Regions from separate parts of the Mesorhizobium sp. M1328 genome, predicted to be linked through region 2. Evidence: riboswitches for the same ligand, from Rfam matches in the RefSeq annotation. Region 2 holds a riboswitch; the other holds the start of a gene.
The links. Region 2 has a riboswitch for S-adenosylmethionine ahead of metX (homoserine O-acetyltransferase MetX). Riboswitches for the same ligand answer to the same signal wherever they lie in the genome.
Positions count from the first base shown of each region.

Region 1: another riboswitch for S-adenosylmethionine. It lies ahead of NKH23_RS17955 (O-succinylhomoserine sulfhydrylase); the one in region 2 lies ahead of metX (homoserine O-acetyltransferase MetX).

Region 1 covers NZ_JAMYLO010000009.1:137,325-143,506, reverse strand. Annotated here, with positions in the region: gene NKH23_RS17965 (hypothetical protein) at 1-121, shown strand, start outside; gene NKH23_RS17960 (2'-deoxycytidine 5'-triphosphate deaminase) at 156-1,250, opposite strand; SAM riboswitch at 1,386-1,463, shown strand; gene NKH23_RS17955 (O-succinylhomoserine sulfhydrylase) at 1,533-2,723, shown strand; gene NKH23_RS17950 (ceramide glucosyltransferase) at 2,760-3,914, opposite strand; gene apaG (Co2+/Mg2+ efflux facilitator ApaG/CorD) at 4,143-4,535, shown strand; gene NKH23_RS17940 (Hsp33 family molecular chaperone) at 4,542-5,552, opposite strand; gene argF (ornithine carbamoyltransferase) at 5,730-6,182, opposite strand, start outside.
Region 2 covers NZ_JAMYLO010000015.1:111,926-118,107, forward strand. Annotated here, with positions in the region: gene NKH23_RS23705 (DUF1330 domain-containing protein) at 1-265, shown strand, start outside; gene metW (methionine biosynthesis protein MetW) at 291-905, opposite strand; gene metX (homoserine O-acetyltransferase MetX) at 964-2,133, opposite strand; SAM riboswitch at 2,226-2,303, opposite strand; gene hisC (histidinol-phosphate transaminase) at 2,442-3,551, shown strand; gene NKH23_RS23725 (prephenate/arogenate dehydrogenase family protein) at 3,558-4,493, shown strand; gene NKH23_RS23730 (DUF2125 domain-containing protein) at 4,731-5,732, opposite strand; gene NKH23_RS23735 (gamma-glutamylcyclotransferase) at 5,847-6,182, shown strand, end outside.

The DNA.
Region 1 (6,182 bases), on a different contig from region 2:
TGACGAGAAGCAAACCAGAGGATTTTGGGGGAAGAAGCGATTGGCAGTGCGAGAACTGCTCTTTATCGGTCAGTTTCATGGCTGCCTTGGCGCCGCGAAAGAATATCTGTTTCGCGGCTGACGGCTTGTTCGCGGCTGACGGCTTGCGAACAAGCTCAGCGCGCGGCGCGGAAATGCTTGGACAGTTTCAGGCCCTGCGCCTGATAGTTCGAGCCGAGATCTGTGCCGTAGAGCGCTTGCGGCCGTTTCAGCATGTGCTCGTAGACTAGCCGCCCGACGATCTGGCCGTGGTCGAGGATGAACGGCACTTCATGGCTGCGTACCTCGAGCACCGCCCGGCTGCCGGTGCCGCCCGACGCCGAATGGCCGAAACCCGGGTCGAAGAAACCGGCATAATGGACGCGGAACTCGCCGACCAGCGGATCGAAGGGCGTCATTTCGGCGGCGTAGAGCGGCGGCACATGCACCGCCTCGCGCGACACCAGAATATAGAATTCGTCCGGATCGAGCACCAGCTCGCCGGCACCGCTCTTGTAGAGCGGCTCCCAGAAATCGACGACATCCTGCGCGGCGCGCTTGTCGACGTCGACCAGGCCGGTGTGGTGCTTGCCGCGATAGCCGACCAGCCCGTCCTTGTCGCCGTCGAGATCGATCGACAGCGCGATGCCACCGCCTGAGATATTGGGTGGTTCGGTGGCGACCAGCATTTCGGCGCGGTGCAACTCGTGCAGCTCGCTTTCCGACAAAAGCGCATTGCCGGTGCGGAACCTGATCTGCGACAGCCGCGAGCCGGTCCGCACCACGATCGGGAAGGTGCGCGGGCTGACCTCCAGATAGAGCGGGCCTTCATAGCCGGCGGCGATCTTGTCGAACTCGTGGCCGCGATCGGTCATTACCCGGGTGAAGATATCGAGCCGTCCGGTCGAGCTTTTCGGGTTGGCGGAGGCGGAAATATGCACGGGCAGCGCCAGGCTTTCGAGCAGCGGCACGATGTAGACGCAGCCGGTTTCCAGCACGGCACCATCGGCGAGGTTGATCTCGTGCAGCTTCAGCCGGTCGAGCTTATCGACAACCCTGTGGTCCGGGCCGGGCAAGAAGGAAGCACGCACCCGCCAGGCCTTGTCGCCGAGCCTGAGGTCAAGGCTGGCCGGCTGGATCTGATCGGCATCGAGCGTGCGCGGCGATTTCAGCGCGCCCGACTGGAACAGCGCGGAAATATCCTGATCGGGAAGAATGCCTGTCTGCCGCAAGGGTCTGGCTCCGTTCGAACGCCGGGCGAGGTCTTGTTCTGTCGCAGGTCCGACCGTGGACGCCTTTGGCACCTGCTTGGTACAACCCTCTTAATCATGCCGGCAATTGACGCAAGCGTGGCGCGGGTCTAAAGGTCGTTATCCCGTGGTGATTTGGCCGGTCGGCTTGCAGCCACGTTAAACAAGTCGCTAAAGGACCGTCGGGCCGCAAGGCCATATGGACCGGTTGCGACTTTCGCGACCGGTTTTTTGTTGTTTGGACCATTTTTGGTGTTGGATAGAATGATGAACAAGAAGCGCGACTGGAAGCCTCAGACCGCACTCGTGCATGCCGGGACGCTGCGTTCCGGCTTCGGCGAGACCTCCGAGGCGATGTATCTCACCCAAGGCTATGTCTACGAGACGGCGCAAGCGGCGGAAGCCCGCTTCAAGGGCGAGGAGCCGGGCTTCATCTATTCGCGCTATGCCAACCCGACCGTCGACATGTTTGAAAAACGCATGTGCGCGCTGGAAGGCGCCGAGGACGCGCGCGCCACGGCATCCGGCATGGCGGCGGTGACGGCAGCACTGCTGTGCAGCGCCAAGGCGGGCGACCATATCGTCGCGGCGCGCGCGCTGTTCGGCTCCTGCCGCTGGGTGGTCGAGACGCTGGCGCCGAAATACGGCATCGAGGCAACACTGGTCGACGGCACAGACATCGCCAGTTGGGAAAAGGCGGTCAAGCCGAACACCAAACTGTTCTTCCTGGAAAGCCCGACCAATCCGACGCTGGAGGTGGTCGACATCGCCGCCGTCGCCGCACTTGCCAACTCGATTGGCGCCAGGCTGATCGTCGACAATGTCTTCGCCACGCCCTTGCAGCAGAAACCCCTGCAGCTCGGCGCCCACATCGTCGTCTACTCCGCGACCAAGCATATTGATGGCCAGGGGCGCTGTCTTGGCGGCATCGTCCTGTCGGACAAGAAATGGATCGACGAGAACCTGCACGACTATTTCCGCCACACCGGCCCCAGCCTCTCGCCCTTCAATGCCTGGACGCTGCTGAAAGGCCTGGAGACGCTGCCGCTGCGCGTACGTCAGCAGACGGAAAGTGCCGGCCGCATCGCGGATTTCCTCGCCGAGCGCCCGCAAATCGCCCGCGTCATCTATCCCGGCCGCGCCGACCACCCGCAAGCGGCCGTGGTCCAGAAGCAGATGTCGGGCGGCTCGACGCTGATCTGCCTGGATGTGAAGGGCGGCAAGCAGGCGGCCTTTGCCTTCCAGAACGCACTCGACATCGTGCTGATTTCCAACAATCTCGGCGATGCCAAGAGCCTGATCACCCATCCGGCGACGACGACGCACAAGAACTTGACCGATGAGGCTCGCGCCGAGCTCGGTATCGGACCGGGAACGCTCAGGCTTTCCGTCGGCCTGGAAGATGCCAACGATCTGCTCGAAGATATCGAGCAAGCGCTGAGAGCTGCCGGATAAGGACTGGCCGAACAGAGGCGAGCGGGGATGCGCCGATCAGGCGCCGGACGGGGTCTCTTCCAGCTCCGCGACGGCCTTGGTCTGGATGGTCATCACGTTGCCGCGCCAGTCGACGGCGCCGCTCAGCCATCCGCGCGCCCAAATGGCGGGAAGCATCAGGTCTCGCGCCATCATCGCCGGGATCGTGCGCGGCGACAGGTGCCATCCCTTGGCCGAGGCCAAGACGCATTCCGGCAGGTAGGCCGCGACCAGCACGGCGATGGCGGTTGCCGGCAGGCTGACGCCGGCGTCAGCCGCGGCGATCAGCGCAAGCACCAGCGGCGGCGCCGCGCCGATCAGGATTTCGGGGGCAAAGAACAGTGCAAAGGTGACGCGGCGCAGCCGCGCCCAGCGCGCCTGCCGCGACCAGATCTCGCCAAGCGTGCGCCGGCCGAGCGGCTGTTCGAAGGGCGAGGCGACAAGATTGACCCGCAGTCCGAGCCCGTTGACCAGCTTGGTCGCGGCGGCGTCCTCGGCGATCTCGGCAGCAAGCGCGCGGATGCCGCCATTGGCATCGAGCATCGGCTTGTTCCACAACATGCTCTTGCCCTGCGCGAAGCCGAGGCCGAGCGCCTCTCCAGCGTACTGCCAGCGTGCCTGCAGCGTGTTGAGAAAGGCGCATTCGACCTCCCCCCAAAACCCGCCCGGCCGCGAGCCGATCGGCGTCGAGCAGACGAGGCCGGTATCGGGCCGCCATGCCGCCATCAGCTGTTGGACATAATCGCTCGGCATAAGCACGTTGGAATCGGCAAGGATGACCCAGCGATAATGGGCCGCCTCCCAACCCTTCACGCAATTATTGAGTTTTGGATTGCCGCTGATGCGGTCGTCACCGACTAGAAGGCGGGCGCGAATAGCTGGAAACCGCGCCATTGCGGCGGTGATCGGCTTGACCACCGGGTCATCGGTATGGGCGACGCAGAAGATGAGTTCGTAGCGCGGCCAGTCGAGGGAGAAGGCGCGCTCCAGAGTCTCTTCGGCAAACGGCTCGACGCCGCGCGCCGGGACGACGATCGATACCGGCGGCGCGTCGGCCGCGGGCGGTGCAATCCTGGCTGGTCGCTTCAGCTTCAGCGAAGCTAACAGGATGCTGGCGAGATTTGAAAGAAGGAGGGCTATGGAAAGGAGGGCGGCTGCGAATGTCGGTTCCATCGAGATCTGGTCACTCCAGAAATGCCGGCCGCATGACGGCCGTTTTCAACAATTCGACAAAACGCTGAGTCGCCCAGCACAAGCCTGCACACCATCATTGTCATGTGTCACTCAAATGACATTGTTTTTCGGCACCTGCGCTTGAGATCGGGCAAGAAGATGCCGCGCATCGTTGACCAAACTGCGCTGAGCATCGAAAGTTCCATCTACATTGCTTTGGAGCAGTTCATGTACAGCGCCGTCACCCGCAACATCGAAGTGCAGGTCAGGCCGTTCTATCTGGAGGATCACTCCGACCCGCCGCAAAACCGCTATGTCTGGGGCTACCAGGTGACCATCGACAATCAGTCGGATGAGTTCGTGCAGCTTCTATCACGCTACTGGCACATTACCGACGGCACCGGCAAGGTCGAGGAAGTGCGCGGTCCCGGGGTCGTCGGCGAGCAACCCGGACTCAACCCCGGCGACAGCTATCAGTATACGTCTGGATGCCCGCTCTCGACCCCGTCCGGCATCATGGTCGGGCACTACACAATGCGCAACAAACGGGGCGAGACGTTCGACGTTGCCATCCCCGCCTTCTCGCTCGATTTGCCAGGCACGCGGCGCACCGTCAATTGAGGCTCGTCATCCAGCCGCTGCAAACTCCGCCGGGTCGAAGTCATATTGCTTCGAGCAGAATTCGCAGGCGACGTGAATGCTGCCATCCTCGGTGCTGTCCCTGATCTCCTCGGCGGAAAAGCCTTCGAGGATGCCGCGGATCTTCTCCCTCGAGCATGAGCACTGGTCGGCGACCGGCACCCCGCCGAAGACGCGGACGCCATGCTCGTGGAAAAGCCGGTAAAGCAGCCGTTCGGCGCCGATCGTCGGATCGATCAGCTCGGTCGGTTCAATGGTACCAAGCAGCGCCAGCAGCTCCTGCCAGGAATTGTCGGTCGGGTCGTGGATTTCCTCACGCGGATCGCCGTCGCCACCGGGAAGGTCGGGTACGCGCATGCGCTCCGCCGACTGCGGCAGGAATTGTGCCAGCAAGCCACCGGCCCGCCATTGCTCGCGGGCACCGCCGACGCCGGGCGTCAGAAGCTTGGCAACCGAAAGCCGGAGGTCGGTCGGAATCTGCTCCGACTGGCGGAAATAGGTGCGTGCGGCATCTTCCAGTGTGACGCCGTCGAGCTGGACGATGCCCTGGTAGCGTTGCGTGTGAGCGCCCTGGTCGATGGTCAGCGCCAGGACGCCGCTGCCGAGCAGCGTCTGCGGTGACGTCTCGCCGGCAGAAGTCAAAGCCTGCAGCCGGTCGGCATCGAAGCGGGCATAAGCGCGCAGCGCGTGCGGCGTGGAGAAATCCGCGACCAGCATGTCGACCGGCCCGTCGGTGCGGGTCTGCAGAATGAACTTACCCTCGAACTTCAGCGAAGTTCCGAGCAATACCGTCAGCACACAGGCTTCGGCCAGGAGCCGGGCGACCGGCTCGGGATAGTCGTGGCGGCTGAGAATAGCGTCGAGCATCGACCCGAGCTGGACGGTGCGGCCGCGCACGTCGAGCGGGCCGACCTCGAACGGCACGACATGGTCGTCGCCGGCGTAGCCGAATTCGCCGAGCTTGGGTTTATGTTCAGCCAATTGATGAGTTTCCAACATGACAAAGCTCCGGGGCGCGGCGATGCCGCCCTCCGGGGCGCATGCGACGAGACGCGCTCGATTTGCGTGATGCGCCTGAGATAGGCACCACCCACTTCCGGATCAAGGCGGCCCGGATCAAGGCGGCGCAGATCAAGGCGGCGCGGATCAGGCCGGCCCGGATCACCGCGGCCCGTATCAAGCGCCCAGGCACCAGGCCAAGACCGCCTTCTGGGCATGGAGCCGGTTCTCGGCCTCATCGAACACCACCGAATGCGGCCCGTCGATGACCTCGTCGGTAACCTCCTCACCGCGATGCGCCGGCAGACAGTGCATGAACAGCGCGTCCGGCTTGGCTTTCGCCATCAGTGCCGCATTGACCTGATAGGGCAAGAAGACATTGTGGCCGCGGGCACGGTGCTCCTGGCCCATCGACACCCAGCAGTCGGTGACGATGCAGTCGGCCTCGTGAACGGCCTCCTCGGGCGAACGGGTGAATTTCAGCTTGCCGCCATTGGCTTTCGACCAGTCGACATGTTTCTGAGCCGGTTCGCTGCCCTCGGGCACGGCGACGTTCAGCTTGAAGCGGAACCGCGCAGAAGCCTCCAGCAGCGAATGCAGCACGTTGTTGCCGTCGCCGGTCCAGGCGAT
Region 2 (6,182 bases):
CGAGTACCTGCACAAGATCGATGCCACGCTGGAGCCGTTTGGCGGTCGCTTCATCGTGCATGGCAGCGAGGTGGAAGCCGTTGAAAACACCTGGCCGGGGCACCTCGTGATTATCGAGTTTCCCGACAGGCAGCAGGCGCGCGCATGGTACGACTCGCCCGCCTATCGGGAGATCTTGCCGCTGCGTACCGGCAATTCCCAGTCCGACGTGGTCTTCGTCGACGGCGTCCAGCACCCGCACAAGGCCACCGACGTTCTCGAATAAAGGGACGATCTGCTACGACTGGCTCTTATCGTTTCAGCAGGAACACCGCCTGCTGGCCGAAAAAATTCCAGAACCACCACGGCATCGAGAAGCCGATCCGCTGGCCGTTGGCGTCGAGCGCGGTTGCCTTTTCCACCGTCGCGCCAAGCTCGTCGCATAGATTGACGAAATCGCGAATGGTGCAGAAATGGATGTTGGGGGTGTCGTACCAATAATAGGGCAGGTCCTTGGTCACCGGCATGCGGCCGTTGAAGAGCAGCGAAAAGCGCACCCGCCAATGGCCGAAATTCGGGAAGGAGACGATGGCGCGGTTGCCGATCCGGAGCAGTTCGTCGAGCACCAGCTTCGGATTGCGGGTCGCCTGCAAGGTCTGCGACAAGACGACGAAGTCGAAACCCTTGTCGGGATAGAATTGGAGATCCTTGTCGGCATCGCCCTGGATGACCGACAGGCCCCGCGCCACGCATTCGTTGACGCCGCGCTGCGACAGTTCCAGCCCGCGGCCATCGACCTTCTTGGTCTCCTGCAGCAATTCGAGCAGCAGGCCGTCACCGGAACCGACGTCCAGCACCCGCGACTGCGGCGGGATGAGATCGGCGACGACTTCGAGGTCGACGCGCTGGGCGCGGTTGACGCTCATGCGTTCGGCTCCTGCCTGGCGCATGGTCCTGATCCGAACAGTCCGCAACCTTCCGAGGTCATGCGCCGAGCCCTCTCGCCCGCGCGGCCGAGGCGATGAAGCCTTTGATGGCGGCGAACAGTTCCGGCTCGTCGAGCAGGAAGGCGTCGTGGCCGCGGTCGGTCTCGATTTCGACGAACGATACCGAGGCGCCGGCCGCGTTCAGCGCGTGCACGACCGAGCGGCTCTCCTCGGTCGGGAACAGCCAGTCGCTGGTGAACGAAACCAGGCAGAAGCGCGTCTTGGTGCCGGCGAAGGCATCGGCCAGCCGGCCGCCATGGTCGGCGGCGAGATCGAAATAGTCCATCGCCCGGGTCATGTAGAGATAGGAGTTGGCATCGAAGCGATCGACGAAGGTCATGCCCTGATGGCGCAGATAGCTCTCGATCTGGAAGTCGGCATCGAAGCCGAAGGTCAGGGCTTCGCGGTCTTGCAGGTTGCGGCCGAACTTGCGGTGCAGCGCTGCTTCCGACAGATAGGTGATGTGGGCGGCCATGCGCGCCACCGCCAGCCCCTTTTCCGGCCGCTTGCCATGCTCGAAATATTTGCCGCCATGCCAGTCGGGGTCGGCCATCACCGCCTGCCTGCCGACCTCGTGGAAAGCGATGTTCTGCGAAGAATGGCGGGCGCCGGTGGCGATCGGCAGCGCCGAGAAGACGCGCTCCGGATAGCTGGAGGCCCATTGCAGCACCTGCATGCCGCCCATCGAGCCGCCAAGCACGCTGAACAGCTGTTCGATGCCGAAATGCTCGACCAGCTTCAGCTGCGCCCGCACCATGTCGCGGATGGTGATGATCGGCAGGTCGAGCCCGTAGGGCTTGGCGGTGGCGGGATTTGTCGAGGCGGGGCCGGTGGAGCCGAGACAGCCGCCGATGACGTTTGACGAGATTACGAAGAAACGGTCGGTGTCGATGATCTTGCCGGGGCCGATCAGCACTTCCCACCAGCCCGGCTTGCCGGTCACCGGATTGGTGTTGGCGACATGCTGGTCGCCGGTCAGCGCATGGCAGACGAGGATGGCGTTGGAGCGCGCGTCGTTGAGCGTGCCATAGGTCTGGTAGGCGATCTGGAACGGCGACAGCAGCGTGCCGGCGTCGAGCTTGAGCGGCTTGTCGGCGCCGAAACGCAACACCGGGCTCGACGGCTGGTCGGCCTCGTTGTTGGTTTTTCGAGCGCGCAAAGCGACCATCACATCTCCTTGCCCGGGCTTCAGCTGCCGCCAGTCTGGAGCAACAACCAGTCAGGGCAACAAAAAACCGGCCATGCCTTCGCAAAGCCGGTTACAGGATGCAAACGGCCCTTTAGCAAGTTGTTTAACGTGGCTGCAAGCCGACCGGCCAAATCACCACGGAACTGTAGCCGTTCTTCTATGACTCGCGCATGGCTTCGTCAACGGCAAGTTCTTGATCCCGAATTGCCGCCCCTCGACATTCCGGGCCACGGCTTGTATTTCCGCTGCGGCCTCCGGATGGAGGCATCCTCGACGGATTTCATGGAATGAGCCAGACACCGGATCAGATACGTCCAACGCCCCGCGCCGGCATCATGGACATCGAAGCCTATGTGCCCGGCAAGAGCGCGGCGTCTGAAGGTGTCGCCAAGGTCCATAAATTGTCGGCGAACGAGAACCCGCTCGGTCCTTCGCCAAAGGCGATAGAGGCCGCGCGCGCGGTCGCCGACAAGCTCGCGGTCTATCCCGACGGCAGCGCCAGGCGCCTGAGGGAAGCGATCGCCGAGGTGCACGGGCTCAACCCGGCGAACATCGTCTGCTCCAACGGCTCCGACGAGATTCTGGGCCTGCTGGCGCAGACCTACCTCGCACCCGGCGATGAAGCCATCATCACCGAACACGGCTTCATGGTCTACAAGATCTATATACAGTCGGCCGGTGCGGTCCCGGTAACGGTCAAGGAGACCCACGAACGCGCCGACATCGACGCGATCCTTGCCGCGGTGACGCCGCGCACCAGGATCATCTTCCTTGCCAATCCAAACAATCCAACCGGCACTTACGTGCCGTTCCAGGAGGTGCGCCGCCTGCATGCCGGCCTGCCGCGAAACGTGCTTCTGGTGCTGGATGCCGCTTACGCCGAATATGTCCGGCGCAACGACTATGAAGCCGGCGTCGAGTTGGTGGGCAGCGCGGAAAACGTGGTCATGACCCGCACTTTCTCCAAATTGGGCCTGGGCGGCGCGCGGATCGGCTGGATGTATGCGCCAATGCACGTCATCGACGCGATCAACCGCGTGCGGGGACCTTTCAATGTCAATGCGACGGCAATCGAGGCCGGCATCGCGGCGATCCGCGACCGCGCCCACATCGAACGCAGCGTAGCGCATAACGAGACCTGGCTGGCTTGGCTGAGCGAGCAATTGGAGGGGCTTGGGCTGCGGGTGACGCCGAGCGTCGGCAATTTCATCCTCATCCACTTTCCCGAGGACAAAAAGCATTCGGCGGAGGCGGCCGACGACTACCTCAGCCAGCGCGGCTACATATTGCGGCGCGTTTCCGGCTACGGTTTTCCCAACGCGCTGCGCATGAGCATCGGCACCGAAGAGGCCAACCGCGGCGTTGTCGCAGCACTCGCGACATTCCTGAAAAGCTAGAACACCATGACCTCACCGATGTTCGAAAAGATCGCGCTGGTCGGCATCGGCCTGATCGGCTCGTCGCTTGCCCGCGTCATCCGCCGCGAGGGACTGGCCGGCCAAGTCGCGATTTCGACGCGCAGCGAGGCGACGCTGGCGCGGGCGCGCGAACTTGGCCTTGGCGACACCTACACGACGGACGCGAAAGAGGCGGTTCGCGACGCCGATCTGGTCATCGTTTCGGTGCCGGTCGGCTCTTCGGGTACCGTCGCCGCGGAGATCGCACCGGCGCTGAAGAAGGGCGCCATCCTCACCGATGTCGGCTCGACCAAGGCGTCGGTCATCGCGCAGATGCAGCCGCATGTCCCTGATGGCGTGCACTTCATCCCCGGCCATCCTTTGGCCGGCACCGAAAAATCGGGACCGGATGCCGGTTTTGCCGAACTGTTCGAGAACCGCTGGTGCATCTTCACGCCGCTGCCCGGCACCGATCCCGCGGCACTGGAAAAGCTCTCGGAATTCTGGCGCCGCTGCGGCTCCAACATCGACACGATGGACCCGCAGCATCACGACATGACGCTGGCCATCGTTTCGCACCTGCCGCACATCATCGCCTACAACATCGTCGGTACCGCCGACGATCTGGAGTCGGTGACCAAGTCCGAGGTCATCAAATACTCGGCTTCCGGCTTTCGCGACTTCACCCGTCTCGCGGCGTCCGACCCGACCATGTGGCGCGACGTCTGCCTGCACAACAAGGACGCCATTCTCGAAATGCTGGCGCGGTTTTCCGAGGATCTGTCCTCGCTGCAGCGGGCGATCCGCTGGGGCGACGGCGAAAAGCTGTTCGACCTGTTCACCCGCACCCGCGCCGTCCGCCGCTCGATTATCGAGGCCGGCCAGGACATCGACGTACCGGATTTCGGCCGCCAGGCAGTCGAACACCCGCCGAAGGGATAAGCCGCGGCAGGCCGATCGCAGGCCAGACCGCCCTAGAACGGTTCATCGTTTCACGGAAACGCCGAGCCGCTCTATCTTTTTGTTTTGACGCAATTCCGGACGGAAAACCGTTCACACTTTTCCTGGAATTACTCTAAAGCGCGTCGCGTTCGACCGGCCTCATGTGACGCGCATTAGGTTCTTGTTTTGATGCATGTCGTTGTCGCAAAACCGCTGCACACTTTTGCGCGACATGCATTAGTCGAGCGGCTTGATCTTGCCGAGCGGGATGAAGCCGAGCGAGGCCTTGCCCCTCACGATCTTAAGCGGCATCGACGGCTGGTTGCCGAGCAGCGCCAGTCCGGCAAAGCCGGTTTGGATCTCTTTCTTCTGCTCGGGGATGGCGGTGGCGAGGATTGCCGCCACTGCCTTCGGATCAGTGAGCCTGATCGTCAGGTCGGCATTTAGGAGACCGTCGTCATCGACCGACAGCGGTCCGGAAACGGTGATGCGCGCAGTTCCGGACGACAGATCGAGCTCGTGGATTTCGGCCGCCTGGCCGCGCAGGCTCTTCGGATTTGCCTTGATCAGTGTCACGCCGTTCTTCAGCGTCACGTCGCCGCTGCCGTCGAGCGGCGGCAAGACGCGCCCGTCGATGGCCGCCGCGTCAATTTCGAGATCGGTGAAATTGCCGGCATAGTCGATGTCCGGGCCGTTTGGGCGCAATTGTCCGGTGGCGGCTCCGGCGCTGAACAGCGAGACTGGATCGGTGTCGTCTGCCGGATCGGTCTGGCCGGACAGGCCTTCTGCCTGCAGCGACAGCCGCCTCGGCAGCGGCCAGGACAGCTTCATGTCGGCCCGCAGATCATCCCAGTCGATCCACAGCGGGGTCATGCCGGGAACAGAGGTCCTGAGCGGCCCCCTGAGCTCGGCGGCAGGCGACAAAAGCCGGGTGATCTGCGTGGCGGCGTTGATTTTGCCTGTCGATGCCGCGACGTTGCGGCGGTCGTCCTCGTAAGCCAGACTGTCGCAGGAAAGGGTGAAGCTGAAGGGATAGCCCCTAACCGCGAGATTGGCGCACTCGGCCTTGATACCGTTGTCGTCGAGATCGGCGACCGCCTTGTCGGTCGCGCTCTCGACCAGGTCCGCCAGGTAGAACCAGCCCGCGCTGTAGATGCCGAACAGCACGAGAATGAATGCGGCAAGCCACAACAGGCGGCGACGTTGGCTGGGCGGCGGGCGCTCGTCACTTGACGTCATGCTGCGGCTTTCGTTAACGCGGGTGGCACGGGCGGGCTGTCGCTTGCGGCAACAACGGGTAGACGGACTGAAACACCACCGGTGGGGTGGTTCGTCACAATCAGGCTTGGCGATATGGGCGATTTTTGGGTTTTTGGCTACGGCTCACTGATCTGGCGGCCGGGATTCGCCCATGTCGAGACGCGGCGCGCCCGCCTGCATGGCTATCGCCGTTCGCTCTGCGTCTATTCTTTCGTGCATCGCGGCACGCGCGAACGGCCGGGCCTGGTGCTCGGCCTCGACCGCGGCGGCTCCTGCATCGGGCTGGCGTTCCGGGTTCCAGGCGAGCTGCGCAACGAGGTCATCACCTATCTGCGCGAGCGCGAACTGGTCACCAACGTCTATCTCGAACGTGTACTCAGCGTTCGCCTCGACAAGAGTGAAACGGATGGGGGCGAGACTGTCGAAGCC